4 regions of the Cytobacillus sp. FSL M8-0252 genome follow, and region 3 is predicted to be linked to each of the others. Evidence: riboswitches for the same ligand, from Rfam matches in the RefSeq annotation. Region 3 holds a riboswitch; each other region holds the start of a gene.
The links. A riboswitch is a leader RNA that binds a small molecule or an ion and turns the genes downstream of it on or off. The one in region 3 is predicted to bind cobalamin.
Positions count from the first base shown of each region.

Region 1: another riboswitch for cobalamin. It lies ahead of MKX83_RS05900 (hypothetical protein); the one in region 3 lies ahead of metE (5-methyltetrahydropteroyltriglutamate--homocysteine S-methyltransferase).
Region 2: another riboswitch for cobalamin. It lies ahead of MKX83_RS12365 (acyl-CoA dehydrogenase family protein); the one in region 3 lies ahead of metE (5-methyltetrahydropteroyltriglutamate--homocysteine S-methyltransferase).
Region 4: another riboswitch for cobalamin. It lies ahead of MKX83_RS02565 (ABC transporter substrate-binding protein); the one in region 3 lies ahead of metE (5-methyltetrahydropteroyltriglutamate--homocysteine S-methyltransferase).

Region 1 is NZ_JBBOWZ010000001.1:1,126,365-1,132,020, reverse strand. Features, by position in the region: gene MKX83_RS05910 (bifunctional 2-methylcitrate dehydratase/aconitate hydratase) at 1-1,218, opposite strand, end outside; gene mmgD (citrate synthase) at 1,235-2,356, opposite strand; gene MKX83_RS05900 (hypothetical protein) at 2,301-2,576, opposite strand; cobalamin riboswitch at 2,740-2,942, opposite strand; gene MKX83_RS05895 (MarR family winged helix-turn-helix transcriptional regulator) at 3,170-3,613, shown strand; gene MKX83_RS05890 (MFS transporter) at 3,630-4,841, shown strand; gene MKX83_RS05885 (hypothetical protein) at 4,901-5,086, opposite strand; gene MKX83_RS05880 (aminoglycoside phosphotransferase family protein) at 5,175-5,656, shown strand, end outside.
Region 2 is NZ_JBBOWZ010000001.1:2,429,803-2,435,458, reverse strand. Features, by position in the region: gene MKX83_RS12375 (efflux RND transporter permease subunit) at 1-1,547, shown strand, start outside; gene MKX83_RS12370 (YhgE/Pip domain-containing protein) at 1,534-3,345, shown strand; cobalamin riboswitch at 3,631-3,815, shown strand; gene MKX83_RS12365 (acyl-CoA dehydrogenase family protein) at 4,017-5,656, shown strand, end outside.
Region 3 is NZ_JBBOWZ010000001.1:305,061-310,716, reverse strand. Features, by position in the region: gene MKX83_RS01590 (nucleotide sugar dehydrogenase) at 66-1,307, opposite strand; partial or broken gene MKX83_RS01585 (glycosyltransferase family 2 protein) at 1,299-2,810, opposite strand; gene MKX83_RS01580 (DNA-binding protein) at 3,093-3,380, shown strand; SAM riboswitch class I at 3,455-3,567, shown strand; cobalamin riboswitch at 3,621-3,800, shown strand; gene metE (5-methyltetrahydropteroyltriglutamate--homocysteine S-methyltransferase) at 3,949-5,656, shown strand, end outside.
Region 4 is NZ_JBBOWZ010000001.1:491,300-496,955, forward strand. Features, by position in the region: gene mgtE (magnesium transporter) at 1-982, opposite strand, end outside; gene MKX83_RS02560 (hypothetical protein) at 1,439-2,218, shown strand; cobalamin riboswitch at 2,272-2,451, shown strand; gene MKX83_RS02565 (ABC transporter substrate-binding protein) at 2,559-3,521, shown strand; gene MKX83_RS02570 (FecCD family ABC transporter permease) at 3,487-4,545, shown strand; gene MKX83_RS02575 (heme ABC transporter ATP-binding protein) at 4,553-5,656, shown strand, end outside.

The DNA of each region.
Region 1 (5,656 bases), 820 kb from region 3:
ATGGATTTGAACTGCATTAGCGATTGAGCGCTTGTTCGGATCTAAATAATCCTTCGAGTATTGCAGATCTTCCACTACCTCCATCTTCTCTCGTAAGGTGTCTACTCGGGGGTCGCTAGCTACATCATCCTCATAATCCTCAGCGCGAATATTTCCTTTTAATAAACCAATAGCTGTAATGTACTGAATACAGTGATCGCGGTCAGCTGGATTATGTAATGGACCTGTTTTATCGATAATCCTAATCGCTGATTCATGTGTGGTAATCGTAATTCGATCGATATCGTTTAAATCACCCACATCGCCATTTTGATGAAGTGAAACGGCACATTCCGCTGCAGTTTGCGCGTGAAATTCTGCCGGATAAGAAACTTTGAATAACACATTTTCCATTACATAAGCACTTAACTCTCTTTGTAGGGTAAGTTTTTGCCCTTTAAACAGAACGTCTTCAAATCCCCAGTTAGGTGCAGATAAGACACTGTTATAGCCCATTTCACCTTTCACAGCCATCATAGCTAACTGAACACCCCTACTTGTCGCATCTCCAGCAGCCCATGATTTTCTTGAACCCGTATTTGGCGCATGACGATATGTCCTTAATGCAGAATTATCCACCCATGCAAGTGATAATGCATGAATCACCTCTTCTTTTGTTGCACCAAGCATCTTTGCCGTAACAGCAGTTGTTGCCACTTTAACAAACAGTACATGATCTAAACCCACGCGATTTAAACTATTATCTAGCGCTAATATTCCTTGAATTTCATGAGCCTTGATCATCATTTCCAGGACTTCAATCATTTTAACTGGCTCTTTACCAACTGAAAGACGTTGCCTACTTAAATAATCTGCAACTGCCAAAATACCACCAAGGTTGTCAGAAGGATGCCCCCATTCAGCAGCTAACCATGTATCATTGTAATCCAGCCAGCGAATCATACAGCCAATATTAAATGCACCTCTAATGGGGTCTAATTCAAATGATGTACCAGGGACTCTTGTTCCATTAGGTACAACCGTTCCTGGCACAACAGGACCAAGTAGTTTTGTACATTCAGGATAATCAAGCGCTAATATTCCACAACCAATTGTATCGAGCAAGATATAATGTGCCGTGCGATAAGCCTCTTCACTTGTTATTTCATAATCCAATACATAATCAGCAATTTCCGTTAAAATAACATCGGTTTCAACCTTTTCATTCGTTTTCAGCATTTACTCGTACTCCTCCTCAATTTGGTAAAGTATGACGTGCACCTGAATAAATGACCCGCGGTCTAAATAAGCGGTTGTTTTCATGCTGTTCAATGACATGGGCACATAAACCAACCGTTCTTGCACTAAAGAAAATCGGTGTGTAAAGTGGGATAGGAATTCCTAACATGCCATAAACCGGTGCGGCATAATAATCTAAATTAGGGTATAGCCCTTTCTCAACTTCCATGATTCTTTCTCCTGCTTCACATTTTCGAAGCAACGAATCATCTCCATTTTGTATGGATAACTCCTGTAGAGCTTCCTTCATTATTAATGCTCTTGGGTCCATTTTTTTCATATAAACTCTATGACCAAAGCCCATAATCTTTTCTTTTTTAAATAGTTTTTTATAGAAGAGACCTTCCACGCCAGCGACACTTTCCGCTTCATTCAACATGTACATAACCGCTTCATTTGCACCGCCATGCAAGCTACCTTTTAAACTTGCAACTGCGCCCGTTAACGCTCCAAATAGATCGGATTGCGTGGAAGCAATTACTCTTGCTGCAAATGTTGAGTTTGGCATTTCATGTTCACTATATAAAAGTAATGATTGGTCAAATACTCTTTCTTCTAAATCGGAAGGTACTCTACCAGTTAACATATAGAAAAAGTTGGCACTATATGATAGGGATTTATCCGGTTCAATTCTCTCCAGACCTTGTAATATACGATAACTGTTAGCTACAATTGTCGGAACTCCGCCAAGTAGACGATAAGCTCTTTCTTTATTTGCTTGCTTCGACCTATCATCTAAGGTCGAATCATATCCAGCCAAGCTTGAGATGCCAGTGCGGAGCCCATCCATTGGATGTGTTCCTTTTGGTAAATGAGTAAAAACCTCCATTACGGCCGTTGGTATTTCATAATAGGACTTTAACGTATTAGCTAATGAATTTTTTTCCTCGTCTGTTGGTAATTGATCTTCTAGAAGTAAATGGATAATATCTAAATAGCTTTTCGTTTTTGAAAGTTGAATTAAGTCATAACCTTTTATGACAATCTCTCCATGAACAGTATCTAAAAATGAGATGCTGGTCTCAGAAGCTATGATTCCCTCTAACCCTGGTATATACTTCTCCTCCATGCTCACAATCATTTTCCTCCCATCCAATTACATCGTGCCTGACAATGCTGTAAGCCCTTTCAGCATTCCTTAAATATATTTGGATCTTCTCTTCTTCTACAGAGAGTGTTCGGATGTCTTCTTTATACTGATCTAATACTTTTCTTAAACTATAACTCTCAGCAGAATAGCTGTTCATCATGATCGTTGATTTCATTATGTTCACATAATAAGGAACGGTTCCAAACAAAGCTTTTTCCTCCGTTCTTGCTCACCTTTTTACCATATCAATCCATTAAAAAAACAACTTCTAGAAAGAAGTTGTTAAGTTCAAACGAATACTAAAATAAACATGCGACCTTGGCATGTATTCATTACCCGTACTTAACACCTCCTATATCCACGTAGGAATTGATGTTTACACTAAACAGGCAGGTCTCCTGGCTTATGGTCAACATGATACGAAACCTTCCCATCTCCATTTTTAGGAAACAGTGGTATCTTTCATATCACTCGCAAATACAGTTGCGGGACAGCGACGGAATCCAACCGTACTTCCCTTTTAAGTAAATAGACAAGCTAGCATTCTATTTACACCTATTTTTGAAAATATTCAATTGTTCTATTTAAATATATCAATATTTTAGAAAATTGACAATTATTTTCTTAATTGTACTACTTTTCACTTTTAACTAACACTTGTTATTATAACAATTTAAATGTCGCCTACAAACATCTCTTAAAAGAAATACAATTTTAACATAACATTTACCATTTTACAGAAAAAAATCTATCGCCCATAGACAGACAAGACGGCTTTTTGTTATAGTATATTAGTTACCATTGATAACTATTTTAAATGAGGTGAATATTATTATTGCTAGCCAAAGGTTCTTTCATCACTTTATGATGCTTTATCGCCCTTTTGAGAATAGACTAAACAGCTTATTAACGAAACATCAATTACAACGGGCACAGTGGACAATTCTTTATTATCTCTACCATTTTGGTCCAACAACTTTAGTAGAGATTGCTGCATATCAAGGTGTCGAAAAGCCAACAGTTACGAGGACCATAAATCAGCTTGAGGAATATGGATATGTAGAAAAAATCCCAAGCATGGATAAACGTGAAAAGAAAATGAAAATAACGAACGAAGGTGAACGCATATACAAAAAAATCCGCATTCCGATTGATCAGTTCGAAATGGAAATATTAGAGGGAATCACACCTGAGGAACAAGAAGAATGTATTCGTATTTTTGATAGTATTAAAAGCAATTTGTAAGGAGGAAGAAAAGAATATGAGTTCAACAAAAGAAAAATTATGGACCAAGGACTTTATCACCGTTTCTTCCGTAAACTTTTTTCTAACATTAGTGTTTTATTTATTAATGGTTACGATTGCGGTGTATGCCGTTGAAGCACATCATGCGACCGCCAGCCAAGCTGGCTTAGTTACTGGCATATTTATTATAGGAACATTGGTAGGAAGATTGTTTATCGGTAAATATATTGATCGTATTGGACGGAAGAAGACTTTAATCATTGGCTTACTATTATTTAGTTTATCAACAAGTCTTTATTTTATTGAAATTGATGTCAATTTCTTACTTATTACCCGCTTTATCCACGGTTTAACATTAGGGATGGCAAGTACAGCAAGTGGTACAATTGTCGCTTCAGTTATACCGCAAACAAGGAAAGGTGAAGGAATCGGCTATTTTAGTATGAGTAATACTTTAGCGACAGCAATAGGACCTTTTATCGGTATGTTAATGAGTCAATACACAACTTTTCATACGATTTTCATTTTTTGTTTGATTCTTGGTATTATTGGCCTACTTATCGGGTTAACTGTGAATGTGAAAGAGTTAACTGAAGATCAAAAAGCTCAATTTCAATCATCTGGTTTTCAATTATCTAGCTTTATTGAACCAAAGGCACTTCCAATTGCACTCGTCACATTAACAGTCGCATTTTGTTATTCAAGCGTCTTGTCTTTTATTAACTTTTATGCAATTGAAAAGGACTTAGTAAATGCTGCTAGCTTTTTCTTCTTTGTCTATGCCATCGCTGTCTTACTATCCCGTCCTTTCACTGGTAAATTAATGGACAGCAAAGGGGCAAATTACGTGATGTATCCAGCGTTCATTTTATTTGGAGTAGGTCTATTCTTACTTAGTAATTCATCAAATGGTGTTATGTTATTAGTGGCGGGGGCTTTGATTGGCTTAGGCTTTGGTAATATGCAGTCTTGTACACAAGCGATTGCGGTCAAATTAACGCCATCCCATCGCATGGGGCTAGCTACTTCCACCTTCTTTATCTTTCTCGATGGTGGTTTAGGTTTTGGACCCTATTTATTAGGTTTACTGATTCCTATAACTGGCTACAGTATGTTATACATTTACATGGGGATAGTGTCGATTGCTTCAATTATTCTTTACTTTTTAGTTTATGGACGAACCGAACATAATGGGAGTAAACAGACACATCAAACAGCATCAATGTAAAATAAGGTATGCTATAATGAAAGAAGAGACTCCACGTAATGGAAGTCTCTTCTTTCTAATTAAAATGGTTTATTCGGTTCATATGTCGGTTGTTGATTCGTCACTTCATACTCATAACTTTTCTCCATTGCTGCTTGTACTTCTTCTGACTGTTCTAATTCTGTATCCATTTGATTGTATTGTTGAGCTTCATTTTGAGCAGCAATAATTTTCTCATCCACTTGATTATCATACTTTTTTTCCATTGCTTTCACTCCCCTTTTATAAGATGTCTCGCCTATTTTCCCCCTCAAAAAACGATTTATACAAAATAATAAAAAAGGAGACTGTTCCATGAAGGAATTAATTAAAAACCATCTCCCGCATCTTCAGGAAATACAGATTGAAAGCAATCATTCTGGTTGGGATCATCATATTTATATTGTTAATCAAACATATGTCATCCGAATACCAAAAACAAAACAAGTATTAGTGAAAATAAAAAAGGAAATAAAGCTACTTCACCAGCTCTCATATCTTTCTTCCATTATTGAAATACCAAATTATCTTCCATTTTATAATAAAGACGGACAAATGATTGGTGTTTTTTACCACTTCATTAAAGGACAAGCATTATCTCATTCATTGATTACTCCTCCTTTATATGAAGCCAAGCGGTTAGGAACATTTCTTACAGAATTACATCGTCTGGATATAGATGAAGCAAAGAAATGTAATATAGAAGAACTACATAGTGAAAATTATTGGGCGCAATTACATCAAGCCCTGATTAAAAAAATATTTCCGTTCTTAAAAGACGCAGAAAAAGAAGAAAT
Region 2 (5,656 bases), 2.1 Mb from region 3:
TACTTATTCCCATTATTATCATTATACTAGTTCTCTCGACAAACTCTTGGGTTGAACCGCTCTTTTTCTTAACGGCTATCGGTGTATCGGTAATTATTAATTTAGGGAGTAATGTTTTTATAGGAGAAGTGTCCTTTGTGACACAATCAGTCGCACCCATTTTGCAGTTAGCTGTTTCCTTGGATTACGCTATCTTTTTATTACATAGTTTTCAAGATTATCGTAAACAAGGGCATGAGCCAAATGAAGCTATGAAACTAGCTATGAAAGAATCGTTTAGTGTCATTGCCTCGAGCGCATCTACAACTCTATTTGGTTTTATTGCATTATTGTTTATGGATTTTGAGATTGGATCAGACCTAGGTTTAAACCTTGTTAAAGGGATAATTTTAAGTTTTATAAGTGTGATGGTATTCCTTCCAGCACTTACATTATTATTCCATCATTGGATTGAAAAAACACAGCACAAATCATTAATACCAAATTTTAAAGGTATTGGAAAAAAAACATTAAAGTTAAGGTTTCCGGTCTTGATTTTCGTCTTACTTCTCGTTATACCTAGCTTTTTAGCACAAAAAGAAACCTCATTTACTTATGGAATGGGGGATCAACCTGACAGTACTAGGTTAGGGCAAGACATCCAAAAAGTAGAAGAAATATTTGGCGAATCAACCGCTGTAGTATTATTGGTACCTAATAATGAAATAGGTAAAGAAAAAGAAATGATTGCATCTATTGAAGAGGTTGACCATGTCTCAAATGTAATTGGCTACACGAATATGGTTGGTTCGACTATTCCGCAAGAATATTTAGAGGAGGAAGCAAAGGAACAATTCTTATCTAATAATTACAGTCGAATCATCATTAATACTGATGCAGGAACAGAAGGAGATATTCCTTTTCAATTAGTAGAAGAGATAAGGGAAATAGGTACTAAGTATTTTGGTAATCAAGCGTTAACTTTAGGCGAAAGTGTTGCACTTTATGATATGAAATCAACGGTTACAGAAGATAATTCTTTAGTAAATACTTTAACCGTTATCGCGGTTGGATTCGTGTTACTTGTCACATTCAAATCATTATCATTACCGATTATCTTATTATTAACAATACAATCTTCTGTTTGGATTAATCTCGCCATACCCTATTTTACCGATACGTCATTAGTATTTATTGGTTATCTCATCGTTAGCACTGTACAGCTTGCAGCAACGGTCGATTATGCCATTTTATTAACAGAGACTTATAAGCATAATCGTGGAAAACTTTCTCCAAAACAAGCGATGAGAAAAACAATTGATGAGAAATTATTTTCCATTATCGTGTCTGCCTCCATTTTATCTAGTGTCGGATTTATATTATGGCTAACTTCTTCAAATCCAATCGTCGGTTCTATTGGATTATTATTAGGTAGAGGAGCATTGCTCGCGTTTTTACTCGTTATCCTTTTTCTACCTGCGTTATTATTACTATGTGATAAATTGATTCAAAAAACATCTCTACAAATGGACTTTAGTAACAAGGAGGAAAAACATGAAGATCATTAAATGGATGCTTATCACTGCTTCCCTATTTTTCTTTCCTGTGATGAATATACATGCTGAATCACAAACAGTTAAAGGCGGAATGAGTAAAGGGAAAGTAGCAAACAAAAATGAAGTGATTTATGCTAACTTGCTAGCAGACGGTAACCTAACCGAATTATATGTTGTCAATTCGTTTGAACTGATAGAACCTGGTGTGATAGAAGATTTTGGGAATTACCAAAAGGTTAAAAATCTAACTGACACATCAAAAATTAGCAAAGAAAATGATCAAATCACATTACAAGCAAAAGAAGAAAATTACTATTATCAAGGAAACTTACCAAATAACTTTGAGTTACCTTGGCGTTTTACAATTAATTATTACCTTAATAATAAAAAGGTTGAACCAGAAAATTTAGCTGGTAAATCGGGCGATATAAAAATGGAAATTGCTGTAGAAGCGAATGAAGGTAAGCGTTCTTCATTCTCTGAAAATTATATGCTGCAAATTAGCGTACCGCTGAACACTGAAAAATTCAAGGAGATAAAAGCCGAGAATGCCACTGTTGCACAATCCGGCAAAGATAAGCAGCTCACTTTTACCGTTATGCCGGAGCAGGAAGAAGTATTTACGATTGAGGCAGAAACAAATCATTTTGAAACAGAAGGTGTGCAAATATCTGCTTTACCTGCTTCACTTGCCATTGAAAGCCCAGATACTGAAGAATTGACGAGTGAGTTTCACTCATTAACTGAGGCAATTGGTGACATTCATCATGGTGTCGGAGACTTAGCAATAGGAATGAATGAACTATCATCAGGCTTACGGTCTTTAGAGGGTGGGTCTGCACAATATAAAAAAGGACTAAATGAATTAAGTCAGTCTGGTAACCAATTAACAGAAGGATCAGCACAAATAAATAATACTTTATCTTTGATTAAAGATGAGATGAAACAAGCCAGTGGCGTAAGTGGTATTGGGGAACTCGAGAATGTAACAATCGATCTGCCTGAGGTAGCGGATAATCTAGAACAAGCAGCAAATGATGTAGACCAAGTAGTTGTTAATTATAATGAGGTAAAAACACAAATCAATCGTGCTCTGGAGCAGATACCAGATAACCAAATTTCAGATAAAGAGATAAATAAATTATATGAAAGTAATGCGGATAAAGAGGTAATTGATCAATTGGTAGAAACCTATAGAGGGACAAAAGCTGCTCAAGAAGTTCTACTACTAGCCAAAGATAACCTTACAGACATGGTTGAACCGCTATCAACCTTTAGTCAATCAATGAGAGAAGCAGCAGGTAACCTTCGTGCAATATCATCTAATATAGACGAATCTATTCTTCAAATTGACATTGATGAAGGGTTAAAACAATTGACATCTGGTGTTGAAGAAATGGTATCTAACTATAATCAATTCCACCAAGGGTTACTTGCTTATACAGGCGGTGTTTCTGAATTAAGTACATCATATAGTGACATCCATGAAGGAATTAGCGGTTCTCTATCTGGAGCTGAGCAACTAACGAGAGGAGCTGGCTCGCTTCATAATGGAACTGGACAATTACATGATGCAACTAAAGACATTCCTGATGAGGTGACAAAAGAAGTGGATGAAATGATATCGCAATATGATAAATCTGATTATGAGCCAATTTCTTTTGTATCAGATAAAAATAATGAAAAGTTGGAACTAGTCCAATTTGTCATCCAAACAGATAAGATTAAAATAAAAGATAACAAAGAAGATGTAAAAGAAACAAAAGATAAAGTAGGATTCTTCGAGAAACTTCTTAACTTATTTAAGTAAACTTGAAAAACACGCCACTGCAATCTAGGAGGCGTGTTTCTCTTTTTGGTGGTAAATTTATATAAACCTTTCATGTTACATCAAACGATCGGTCAAAATGAAGAATTAGGCTTTCTTCTACTCGGATTGTAGGAGTGGATTTAATCAATGACTCTAGCTTATATTGTGGTTGGAAGAAAAATGATAAAGAGCCTAACTTTTTCATCATTTTAAGCTGAGAATACATATTCTAAAAAATAAATTGTAAATTTTCCGAAAAATTGATATATTGTTAGTGTGAAAACTAAATAAGCTAAATAAACAGGTGCTTGTTCATCAAGCTTAAAAGGGAAACCGGTTAGACTCCGGTGCTGTCCCGCAACTGTATTTGCGAGCGGATTGTACATAACCACTTATTCATTATTGAATAGGGAAGGAACAAATCCGCCACGACCATAAGCCAGGAGACCTGCCTGTTTTAGCCAACATCATTACCTACGCGGATAGGGGGTGTTAAGTGCGGATAGAAGAACATGTATATTACTCAACACATGTTTATTTGTTTGTCCACTCGTTACTTGACAACTTCTTTTAACAGGAGTTGTTTTTTGTTTGAAGGTGGTTTGCTTCTTGCTACTGATTTGAGCAAGCGCTCAATCAAAGGAGATAGAAAGATGTAAAGGGAGTGCACGATGGCGAAGCTAAAAAAAACGCTAGAAGAAAAGGGAGATATTTTTTCTCCTGAAGATTTTCTTGAAGAGGAACAACTCATTGCACAAACGGCAGAATTATTTATTAAGAATGAAGTGTTGCCCCAAATAGATTCATTAGAAAAAAAGAACTATGAAGTGGCTAAGAATCTGTTTCAAAAATCAGGGGAACTAGGTCTACTAGCTATTGATGTACCTGAGGATTATGGCGGGTTTGCACTTGGTAAAAAATTATCCGGGCTTATAGCTGAAAAGATAGGATACGGTGGGGCTTTTAGTGTTTCGTATAATATTCATGTAGGTGTTGGCACATTACCGTATGTTTATTTTGGTTCAGAAGCACAAAAACAAAAGTATTTACCACAACTCATCTCCGGGGATTGGATTGGTGCTTATGCCTTAACGGAAGCAGGAGCTGGATCGGACGCACTTTCACCGAAAACAAGAGCTATTTACAACAGCAAGAGTGATAGTTGGATAATAAATGGGGAAAAACAATGGATTACCAATGCTCACATAGCAAATGTGTTTGTTGTGTTTTGCCAAACAAATGACGGGATGACTGCTTTTATTGTTGAAAAAGACATAGCAGGCGTATCTATTGGTGCAGAAGAAGAAAAGATGGGTATTCATGGATCATCAACAGCTACTCTTATATTGGAAGATGTCGTTGTGCCATCCGCTAATATACTAGGAGAAAAAGGAAAAGGTCATCAAGTTGCCATGAATATATTAAATCTTGCTAGATTGAAGCTAGCTTTCTCGAATATTGGCACAGCTAAACAAGCCTTCAACTTTTCTCTTAGCTATGCGAAAGAGAGACAACAATTTGATAGAGCGCTGGTTAAATTTACGTTGATACAAGAAAAATTAGCTGAAATGGTGACATCTATTTATGCAAGTGAAAGTGCCGCTTATCGCACAGCAGATATGATTGATCAAGCTCCAACAGATGAAGGAATCACCTCTTTAAAAGCATTCGCAATGGAATGTGCCATAAACAAAGTACGATGCTCTGAAATGCTTGGGCATGTAACAGATGAGGCCGTTCAAATTCACGGTGGATACGGTTATATGAGAGATTACGATGTTGAGCGACTATATAGGGATGCTCGAATCAGTCGTATCTTTGAAGGAACAAACGAAATCAATCGCTTAACCATAGCAAAAAACTTACTTCACAAACACTCATCTAAAGATATCACAATCAATACCCCTACACCATTACACCAAGATAGAAACAGCCAATTTATTGAGTTTGGAAAAGAACTGTTATCGCTGTCTTTGGAAGCGGTTTCAAATGCAAAGATTGATATAAATAGGGAACAGCAGTATGCACGTCTTTTAGCTAATATCATCACAGAACTATACACAATGGAATCGACTTATATGCGGACATCAAAACTGCAACATCGAAAACAAAATCAAAAGTGGAAAGATTTAGCGACTGATATTATATGCGAACAATGCTTTCAATATTTGAAACAACAAACGATTAGCCTGATTTCAGCAGCGATACTTGATGAAAAAGAACGATTCGTTGCATTCGCAAACATTGAAAATTACCAAATCCCACTCTACAGCAATCTGTTATTGAAAAAAAGGCAATTAGCACAAATACT
Region 3 (5,656 bases):
AAAGCATCGTCTCCTTACATCTTTAAGTGGCATCACCCCCTTACAAGGAATATAGTATCGCTTGTTCATTTCCCTGTTTTTAATACATGCCTCGTATCAATGATATTTTCTACTTTCGATAAAAGTTTATAATCCAAATTACTATGGTCCGTAAGAAGCAGGGTTAATTGATACTTTGATAATGTCTCGTTTGTTAACGGAACAGATTGATAGCTTTTATTTTCAAGAACAACTGTTGGTACATAAGGATCGTGATAGTCTACCTGATAACCTTTTTGCAAGAGTTCGTTAAAAATTGTTAAAGCTGGGGATTCACGGACATCGTTCACATCCCTTTTATACGCTAGGCCAACAACAAGGATTACCCCGGTCTCCCCTGCTAATTCAGCTTCTACTTTTTTGACGATTTTTTGAGGCATCGTATCATTAATTTCTCTTGCTGCTGCTACGAGCTGACTGCTTAAGCCGTATTGATTGAGCTTCCATTGTAAATATATCGGATCAACAGGGATACAATGTCCACCTATTCCCGGACCAGGCCAATAAGGAGTAAATCCAAATGGCTTTGTCGCAGCTGCCTGCAGGGCTTCATAAAAATCAATGTCTAATCGTTCACATAGCTCGTCCAACTCATTCACTAGTGAAATATTGACTAATCGCTGTGTATTTTCAAATAACTTAGCTAACTCTGCAACTTTCGGCGAGCTTACTGGCACAACTTCAGCAAAATACTTTGCATAAAACTGATCAATTTTCGCAAGAGAGCTCTCTGTTTGACCACTAATTACTTTTGGGATAGAGGCTAACGTATATTGCTTATTTGCAGGATCAATTCTCTCGGGTGAATAACATAAGTAGTAGTCTTCACCAGCTTTAAAGTGATGGCGTGTGAATATAGGCTCAATCACCTCTTCTACTGTTCCCGGATAAGTAGAGCTTTCATAAATAATCGTTTGTCCCGTCTGTAAATATTGGCAAAGATAGTTAGTAACGGCAATCATCGCTCTTAAATCCGGTTCATGATGTTCGTCAATTGGGGTTGGAACTGTGACGATGATATACTCAGCGGCTTTAAGCAAAGCTATAGCTGCATCCGTATGTTTTGGAATGAAATTTAGAACCGCTTGCAGCTCTTCATCTTTTACATCAGGAATATAACTGCTCCCTTGCTGTAATAACTCAATCTTATGAGTATCTTGATCGATGCCCGTTACATGACAGCCCTTTTTTGCTAAGTGGAGAGCCAGTGGGAGACCAACATAGCCGAGACCAATAACAGCAACTCTATCTATTTGACCTTGGAGCATGTCCCATTTTCGATTGCCATCTGTATAACCGCATCTCTGATTGAACGATAGTAAATATGAAAATGCTTCAATGTGGTCACCTAGAATCCGGTCAGTTGATTCGACCCGACCATCGGCTTGCCTGTGATGCTGTTTTCTAATTTTATTTGGCTTGACGACATCGACATAATGAATGGATTCGACTTTAAATCCTTTTAGAATTGCCTTTGCTTGAAATAACGGTGGAGACATTAATGTGAGGATACCAATCTCGTCAATCACTTTCCTGCTCATTGCATGTGGAATAGCAGTGAGAGAATTAACGGTGAGGTCCTCTCTTTTCAGTGCCATATTCAGAAGGTACTTAGCAGCACTCACAGAATGCAACGGATGGGCACGGTCGAGCAATATTTCTAAATCATTTAAAGCAATATCTGCCCCTTCTTCTACAGCATGTATAAAAGGGGTTAAATCTTCTGCTTTGATAACAAAATCACTATCTAAGAACAAACAGATATCTCCTGTACTGTGAAGCGCACCAATCGCTCTTGGAATGTTATGTCCGAGTGCCTGGTCAAACGCAATCACTTTCACACCTGACTTTTCTACCTTTTCCTTTGTTCGTTCATCTGCTCCATTTAACACAACAATGATTTCATCAATGCCTGCCTTCTTTACCTCAGCAATCACTTCAGCAATCGTATCCGGCTCCTTCCCTACAGGAATAATCGCACTATACTTCGCTCGTTTCTCTTCCTTTACCGAAAAGGCTTGTACATATTCCTTAAAAGGTTGCCGATTTCGCCTGCCATCGTTTAAACCACCGCGATATCCTCTCTCTTCAATCAGTTGGGCCACTGCACGTAAATGGTCACCAATTATTAAACTTGTTGAAAATGAAAAAGAGGAGCCCGTAATCTTCTGTTGATGTTTCGGTCGAATCTTATTTGTAGCAATCACATCAATGGCTACTGGTGCACTCATCTTTAATTCTTTCATCACAGCTATACTATGAGCTAATGGCGGACAAGCTAAATTCTCCCAACCAATTGTATCAAGCGCTGATTTTTTCATCACATGAGGAACAGCGACTAAGGAATTAACGGATAACTCACCTTTACCTAAAAAATGATTAAGAGAGAACTTTGATACTGCTGTCGGATGTGGTCTAATGGGGCGCTTCATTGTCCAGCTTAAATCATTTAGGGCAATATCAGCCCCATCCCGAATGCCATCAAGCAGTGCTTGTAGCTCCTGAGCTCTAACGACAATATCACCATCAATAAAAAGAAGCGTATCCCCTTTTGCCTCCCTTGCACCAATTGCTCGTCCAATATCCACCCCTAGAGGTTCTTTATAAACAAGCTTTCTACATTCAAATGCTTCCGCTATTTTCTCCGATCCATCTGTTGAACCATTCAAAACAGCGATGATTTCATATGGCTCAATCTTCACTAACTCTTCTAAAACGGCTGACAACGTAGATTCTTCATTCTGAATGGGAATAATAACAGATAGATTCATAACACTTCACTTCTCTCCTTCAGCAAAATTAATAGTCTCCTTTGTGCTAACTATAGCCTTTTCCATCACAAACCCGAGAAAAACACTAAGTAATATCAATATATACAGCTTGGCTCATTTTGTTCTCGGACAAGTATACAATCTATGAAAGATGGTGCGATAGACAGGGTAGATTGGTTTAATTATGGGGGCATTGATCCGATTCGGCACTAAAAAATATATTATTACTATTCGTTAGGAGATGTTAAAGTAGATATATATGTATTTAAGGGGGAGTACAAATTGGAATTCGAGTTGAATTTTATTTGGATTGCCGTCGGTTTAGCATTACTTGGCTATTTCATAGGCAATGGGTTGAAGCAATTTAGTAGTAAAAATGAAGGTAATATGAATCATTTACTTGTGGAGCAAAGCCACCTTCATCTTTACTTTTATTTAAGTGAAGCTGACATGAAGGATCTATTACAGAAGCATCCTCACGCACCAAAAGTCATTCTTAATGGCAAGCATTATTACCATCTACATAAATTTCGCAAGTGGCTTGAATCTGATGATATATATCACTCATGAAGAATTTATTTTGACAGCTTCCATTTATTATGCTAATCTATATGTAAAATTCAAAATATTATAAATATGTAATTCTCTTATTCAGAGAGGTGGAGGGACTGGCCCGATGAAACCCAGCAACCTTTAACAATTATTTGTTAAAAAGGTGCTAATTCCTGCAAAGTGTAATAGCTTTGGCAAATAAGAGAGGATAAAGACCTCTCTATTTTTAATTAGAGAGGTCTTTTGTATTTTCAAAACTTAATAACAAAGGCAACAGATGCATGATTGCTTAAAAGGGAAGCCCGGTGGAATGCCGGCACGGTCCCGCCACTGTGAAGGAGAGCGACTTATCATTGACCACTATTTCATAATAGAAATGGGAAGGGATAACGAGCGATAATCCGAAGTCAGGAGACCTGTCTGTTGTTTGCACTTAGACTCTACGGATGCATAGAGAGGAGTGATGAATACGTGTTGAGCAAATCAAATGGTCTCAACTCTAGTTAATATTGCGTATGAATCTCTCATTTAATAATAAATAGAGAGATTTTTTGTTGAGAAAATACAATCTAAAGGAGTGTTTAAATTGACTGAAGTAAAAAGTTCAAATGTAGGTTATCCAAGAATTGGCGAGAAGCGGGAGTGGAAGAAAGCTCTAGAACAATTTTGGAGTGGTAAGTTGAATAAAGAGACTTTTCTGCAACAAATGGAAGTCATTCGTTTATCCTCTCTCGAGAAGCAAAAACAACTTGGCGTTGATCTCATCCCGGTTGGCGATTTCACACTGTATGATCATGTCCTTGATACAGCTGTGATGTTTGGACTTGTTCCTGAGCGTTTTACATACAGAGGTGGGAAAGTTGATATCGAAACGTATTTTGATATTGCCAGAGGGAACAAAGATGCCGTGGCAGCTGAAATGACCAAATGGTTTAACACAAACTATCACTACATCGTGCCAGAACTCAACAACCTCACGCCAACACTTGCTGAAAACCGGCCACTTGCCTTTTATAAAGAAGGAAAAGAGAAGCTTGAAATCGACGGGAAACCGGTTATCTTGGGCCCGATTACGTTTGTGAAATTATCAAAAGGCTATAAAGAAAGTGAATTCAAATCAATCGTCAATCAATTCGTTCCTCTTTATGCACAAATTTTAAAAGAATTACAGCAAGAAGGTGCCTTGTGGGTACAAATCGATGAACCTATTTTAGCAACTACCCTCACAGAAGAAGACATCTCACTCTATCAAGCAGTTTACCAAACATTACACGAGGCAGCACCACAGATAAATATCATTTTACAAACGTATTTTGAAAGCATCACTTATTATGAAGCTGTTACCTCTTTACCTGTGCAAGCGATCGGCCTTGATTTCGTCCATGATGCAGGTCAAAACCTCGCTTCCTTACAAAAATTCGGCTTCCCAAGTGATAAAGTATTAGCTGCAGGTGTCATCGATGGCCGTAATATATGGGGCGCCAAACTTGATAATAAGCTCTCTCTTATAGAAGAAATTACAGAAATAGTTCCGAAAGATCGCTTAATCATCCAGCCTTCATCCAGCTTATTGCATGTACCCGTTTCAGTCAAAATTGAAGAAACACTTGATCATACATTAAAGACCGCACTCGCCTTTGCTGATGAAAAATTACAAGAAATCGTAGTGCTAACGAAAGGAATAAGAGAAGGAAGAGAGGAAATCCAAGATGAGATAAACGAGAGACGAACTGCTATCGAGGCACTAAATCAATCTTCTATTAGAAACAATCAACAAGTACAAACAGCCATTCAAAACTTACCATCATCACTAGCAGAGCGCGAAGCACCTTATTCTGTTCGTCAAGCAACACAAAAAACATCCTTCCAACTACCACTCCTACCTACAACAACGATTGGAAGCTTCCCACAAACACAGGAAGTGAGAAGAAATCGTTTAAAATGGCGTAAAGGAGAGTTAACTGCTACTGACTATCAAACATATATCAAAACGGAAATTAAAAAGTGGATTGATATTCAAGAAGAGCTAGGCCTTGATGTGTTTGTTCATGGCGAATTCGAGCGCACAGATATGGTCGAATACTTCGGTGAAAAATTAGCCGGATTCCAATTCACAAAATTCGGTTGGGTGCAGTCTTATGGCTCTCGTTGTGTCAAACCACCACTCATTTATGGAGATGTCTCATTTGAACAGCCAATGACAGTTACAGAAACAGTCTATGCCCAGTCCTTAACAGATCACCCGGTAAAAGGTATGCTCACTGGTCCGATTACGATTTTAAACTGGTCATTTG
Region 4 (5,656 bases), 190 kb from region 3:
CTGTCATACCAGAAATCATGGGCATGAAAAAGGCGAGGGCTACGACTTGCGATAAAGTAGCCTCATACCCGCTTATGATACTGCCTGAAATAATGCCGATGAATAATAAAAGGATGAGCCACGGTAACCTTCGATAAGCGGCGACGAAAGCTTTCGTATCAAAGTCAATTGCCTTACCGGAAGCGGATAGTTTTTCAATATCTTCATTCGCTTCTTGGACAACAACATCCATCAAGTCATCAACAGTGGCAATACCCATTAGCACATTTTCTTCATTCACAATTGGAATAGCAAGAAAATCATATTTTAAGACCATGTTTGCAACTTCTTCTTGGTCTGTCGTCACTGCAGCTGAGATGACCCGTTCATACATAATGTCTTGGATAACCTCGAGGGGCTCTGCGATTAGTAAGTCACGGTGAGAGACAACCCCAACTAATTTTCTGTCTTGATCTATCACGTATAAATAATTAATCGTTTCAGCATATTCTGCAAAGGATTTTAACTTCTCTACTGCTTCTCGGACTGTGTAATAATCACGAATCCATACAAAACGGTTAGTCATTAAGCGCCCGGCAGTTTCTGGTGGATAGGTCATCATATTCTGAATGATGCGAGATTCACTTTGTTTCATACCGGCAAGGAGACCTTCTATTTTCTCAGCTGACATATCATGAAGTAAAAGGGCGAGGTCGTCATTGTCCATTAGATCCAAGACTTTTCCTGTTTTCTCATTTTCTAATTTATTTAAAACCTCAAGCTGCATGTCTTTATTCAATTCCTCTAGCAACTGGGCAAGGCGGTCAGCAGTCATAAATAATAAGAAGCGCTTCTTATGCTTTTCAGGCAGATGATCATAAGCTTGAGCAATATCATACGGTTGCAGTTCATCTAAAATCCTGTTAAATTCTTTTTGTTTATTATCTTTTAATGCTTTGATGATCAATAAAGCGATTTGGTTTTCTGTCATCGTCTGAATCATAAAGCTCAAGTCCTTTCAACCGAGGATATACCTTAAATTGTAAACGGAGATTATATGCTTATCTTACCATTCTTTTACTGGGAAAATCATGATTTCTTAAAGTAATGTATGATTTAAAAGTTAAGATTGTATGCTAATCCATTAGTTATTTTCATAGTATGTGTTAGAAGTGGATTGTTATCATTGGTTTGATATAAAAAGGTTTTTTAGGGTATGAACAAAACTCAGGAATTGAAATAGTTATTTTGTAATGTTTTTTTAATAATCGTATTTCCTTATCTTTGCTAAAATGAAATGGATGAAATGACGCATTGTATCGGTTGTTTATGATTTACATGTAGTTAGTATAAATTATTGCAGTAAAACGAAATAGTTGTGTGGTATGAGGGTAATAACAAAGGTGGTACAATTTAATTTGCTCTTCGTCTTTCTATTTTCAGTTCGGAGGTTTCTAAATTGCGAAAGAAAAATCATAGTGTTCGAGATCTCATCTATATCTTATTAAACGAAAAGGACCAGTCCGTTATTTCTTATGGAATTGAATTTTCTGAGTTTATGCAATCATTACAGAACAGGACAGGGCATCTTCTATTAGTGAAGCATCAGTATGATAATGGGGAACTGAATGTACATACCATGTTTGATTGGGTGGCTCATGAAGACCTGCCAGCACTAATAAACGAAGATGTTTATAGTTATGGTGATTTTTGCTGGATAGATTTCGAGGAGGAAGAATCGTTAAATGAATTGCCTGCTCAAGCAATTGCTGAGCTCCTATATCTTAGTCATGTAAAGGAGCATTTAAAGAAACCTTTCTATAACCATTTAAGCAATCGTTATTGTTATTTAGCGCATGATGACGGTTGGTTAAATAAGGTCTATTACCGAGACTGGCAGGACTTTTACAAAATGCTTGGCGACGTTGCTGCTATGAAGATGGAGCATTTAAAAGTAGAAAAATCTTTATTAGGCCTAAAAAAGAAAAAAACATATCCGCAAGTTCCAGAAGGCGCGTTAAGGGCATTAAGAAATTTAATGAAGGAAGGCCTGGTAATTTCTTTTGAACAGAGTGAGCAGACACGTACAAAAATTAATATACCGCTCTGGACAGTTGGAGATTTCGCTAATATGGATGATATGTATGATGAGTTCGAAGCAATGAGGAAGGAAGCCACTCCAGACGCGAGATTGGTTTTTGATAAAAAACTGAAAGAATGGCAAGTAACTGATTCATAAAAATAATAATGCACCACAAAATATGATAAGGTATAATAAAATCGACAGAAAATTGTAGATTTAAGGAAATAGGTGTCAATTTTTGACTTAATAGGGGAAATTGGTGTAAAACCAATGCGGTCCCGCCACTGTAACTGGTTAATAAACAAAGAAAACTGCTATATATGTTGTATAGGAGGAGCCTTTGATTATAAACCATAAGCCAGGAAACCTGCCTATCTTCCATAAACACTGTAACCTACGAGGATAGGGGGTGTTTGGTAAGGCTTCTTTGTCGTGATTATTCCTTCCAAACATCTCCTACTAATGGGGATGTTTTATATTTTAAGGAGGGTCAATCATGAAGAAATGGTATTTATTTTTAGTCTCGATTCTACTATCAGCAGGTATTCTTGCTGGATGTGGGAATGACACAGCTGAACCGAAAAAAGATGGAGAAGAGAAGGTTGAAGAGAGTACTGAAACTAGCGCTTTTCCTGTAACATTAACGGATGCTGCGGATCAAGAAGTGGTGATTGAAGAGGAACCAGAAGCGATTGTTTCATTAATCCCGAGTAATACTGAAATCGCTTTCGAATTAGGGTTAGGTGAGAAGGTAGTCGGTGTATCTGATTTTGATAATTATCCAGAAGAAGTAGCTGATATTGAAAAAATCGGTGGACAAGAATTTAATGTAGAAGCAATTATTGCTTTAAATCCAGATGTTGTATTAGCACATAATTCAGGAGCGCATAATAGTACTGAAGGCTTAGATCAATTAAGAGATGCTGGTATTACTGTTCTTATTGTCAATGATGCACAGAATTTTGAAGAAGTATATGATTCCATAGAAATGATTGGTAAAGCAACAGGAGCAACAGAAGAAGCAAATCAAACAGTTGAGGAAATGAAAACCCGTTTGGCAGAAATTGAAGAAAAAGCAAAGTCTGTTGAAGAGAAAAAATCTGTCTTTGTAGAAATCTCTGCAGCTCCTTCTTTATATACTGCCGGTCAAAAAACATTTATTGATGATATGCTCAATTTGATCCAAGCGGAAAATGTAATTGAAGAAGAAGGTTGGCCACAAATTGACGAGGAAGCTGTCATCGAAAAAAATCCTGATGTGATTATTACTACATACGGGTATTATACGGAAAATGCGGTAGAAACCCTTTTAAGTCGAGAAGGTTGGCAAGATGTAACAGCCGTTAAAGAGAAGCAAGTCTATGATGTGCACTCTGATAAGGTAACTCGTACAGGTCCTAGACTTGTAGAAGGAGTAGAGGAGCTTGCAAAAGCGATTTACCCAGAAGTATTTAAATAATAGAGGTGTTGCTTATCTCTGTGCGTTCGTTTTCTTATGTGTAGCAATGATGATGGGGATTTCTATAGGGACTGTTTCAGTGCTACCGTTAGATATATTCAATATCATTGGAGCGGAAATCTTACGTTTACCGATAAGTAATGATGTTAATCCAATGCATAGTAATATTGTTATGAATATTCGCTTGCCTAGAGTCGTATTGGCGGGCTTCGTCGGGGCATCACTTGCAATAGCAGGTGCTGCCTTTCAAGGTTTATTAAGGAACCCTTTAGCAGACCCTTATACATTGGGGGTGTCTTCAGGAGCTTCTGTTGGTGCTGTATTAACGATCTTTCTCGGTTTATCCATTCCGTTTGTTGGCACCTTTACTTTACCGTTATTTAGTATTACAACAGCTTTTCTAACGATAATTGTTGTCCTTTTCTTTGCGCGACAAATTGATCGTGGCATGAGAGTAGAGACAATCATTTTAACCGGTATTATCTTCAGTTCTTTTCTAGGTGCATTTATTTCCTTAATGATTGCTTTAACCGGGGATGAACTGAGACAGATTATTGGGTGGTTGTTAGGAAGCGTATCGATGAGAGGTTGGGACTATGTTCAAATCATCCTTCCTTTCTTTATCATTGGTTCTGCGATGCTTATTGCCAATAGCAAGGAATTAAATGCGATGTCATTCGGCGAAGAAAGAGCTCGTCATATCGGGGTGAATGTACAGAAACGTAAGATGATGGTCTTAATTGCCGGATCGATTTTAACTGGTGCCGCTGTAGCAGTGTCAGGTACAATCGGATTTGTCGGCTTAGTCATTCCGCATCTGACCAGATTGCTATGGGGACCAGACCATAGACACTTGCTTCCTTTATCGATGATGACAGGTGCGGGGTTTTTAATACTTGCTGATTTATTTGCAAGAACAGTCATTTCACCTACTGAGTTACCTATTGGTGTCATTACTGCGTTAATTGGTGCACCAGTTTTTGCTATCATTCTAATTAAAAGAAGAGCGGAAGGCAGAGGATAATGTGATGATGTATAGCTTACGAAAAATTAACGGTGGTTATGGAGGCAAGCAGGTCATTCATGATGTTTCCTTTGAAGTAGAGAAAGGACAGTTATTCGGCATACTTGGACCGAATGGGAGCGGCAAGTCGACAGTTTTAAAGATGCTAAGTGGTCTTATACCGGTCACATCTGGTGAAGTTTATTTAAAAGATCAACCAGTACAAAATTATAACACGAAGGAAATAGCGAAAATCGTTGCTGTCCTACCTCAACATGCCGAACATAGTTTTTCTTATACAGTAAAGGAAATTGTATCACTTGGTCGCTATGCTCATCAAAGTGGCTGGTTCCAAACATGGTCTGAAGATGATGAAGAAGTGGTTCAACGATCGATGAAACAAACAGGCGTACAGCATTTTGCACATAAAAATATTACTGAGCTATCAGGTGGAGAGAGACAACGTGTGTTTTTGGCACAAAGTCTCGCACAAGAACCAGAAATATTATTACTTGATGAGCCAACCAATCATTTAGACTTATCCTATCAAAAAGAATTGCTAGATATGTTAAAAGAATGGACTGAGAAAAAGGGTTTAACGGTCATATCCATTTTTCATGATTTAAATTTAGCCGGTTTATATTGTGATCAAATCGTTTTATTAAATGATGGAAAAATAGTCTGCAATGATAAACCTAATGAAGTATTGCAAGAAGCACGTATTATAGAAGTTTATGAGACTGAAGTGAAGAAGCACGGCCACCCGAAAGTACCAGCACCTCAAGTAGTCCTAATACCTGAGGAGAAATGGCATAATGAAGAGATTATTACACCTGCTATATTAATGGTGAATGCAGAATATATTACACTTCAGTCTGCCCAACCTCTAAGGGTAATGTCATCAGGTGTTGTTGGTTCTGGTATTGGCTGGTATCAAACATTTGTTAATCGCCATGTTGATAAAAGTTATAACTGTGATGATTTTTATGAGGAGATGGTAGATTTTCTTATAGAAAAAGGGTTTGAGCCTTCGGAAACGGTTGGTATGATGACAGCGGTATATACGGATGATGTGATCTACGAATTTTACGAAATGGATCTGTTCTCTGTGTTGATCGTGGTCACAGCAGGT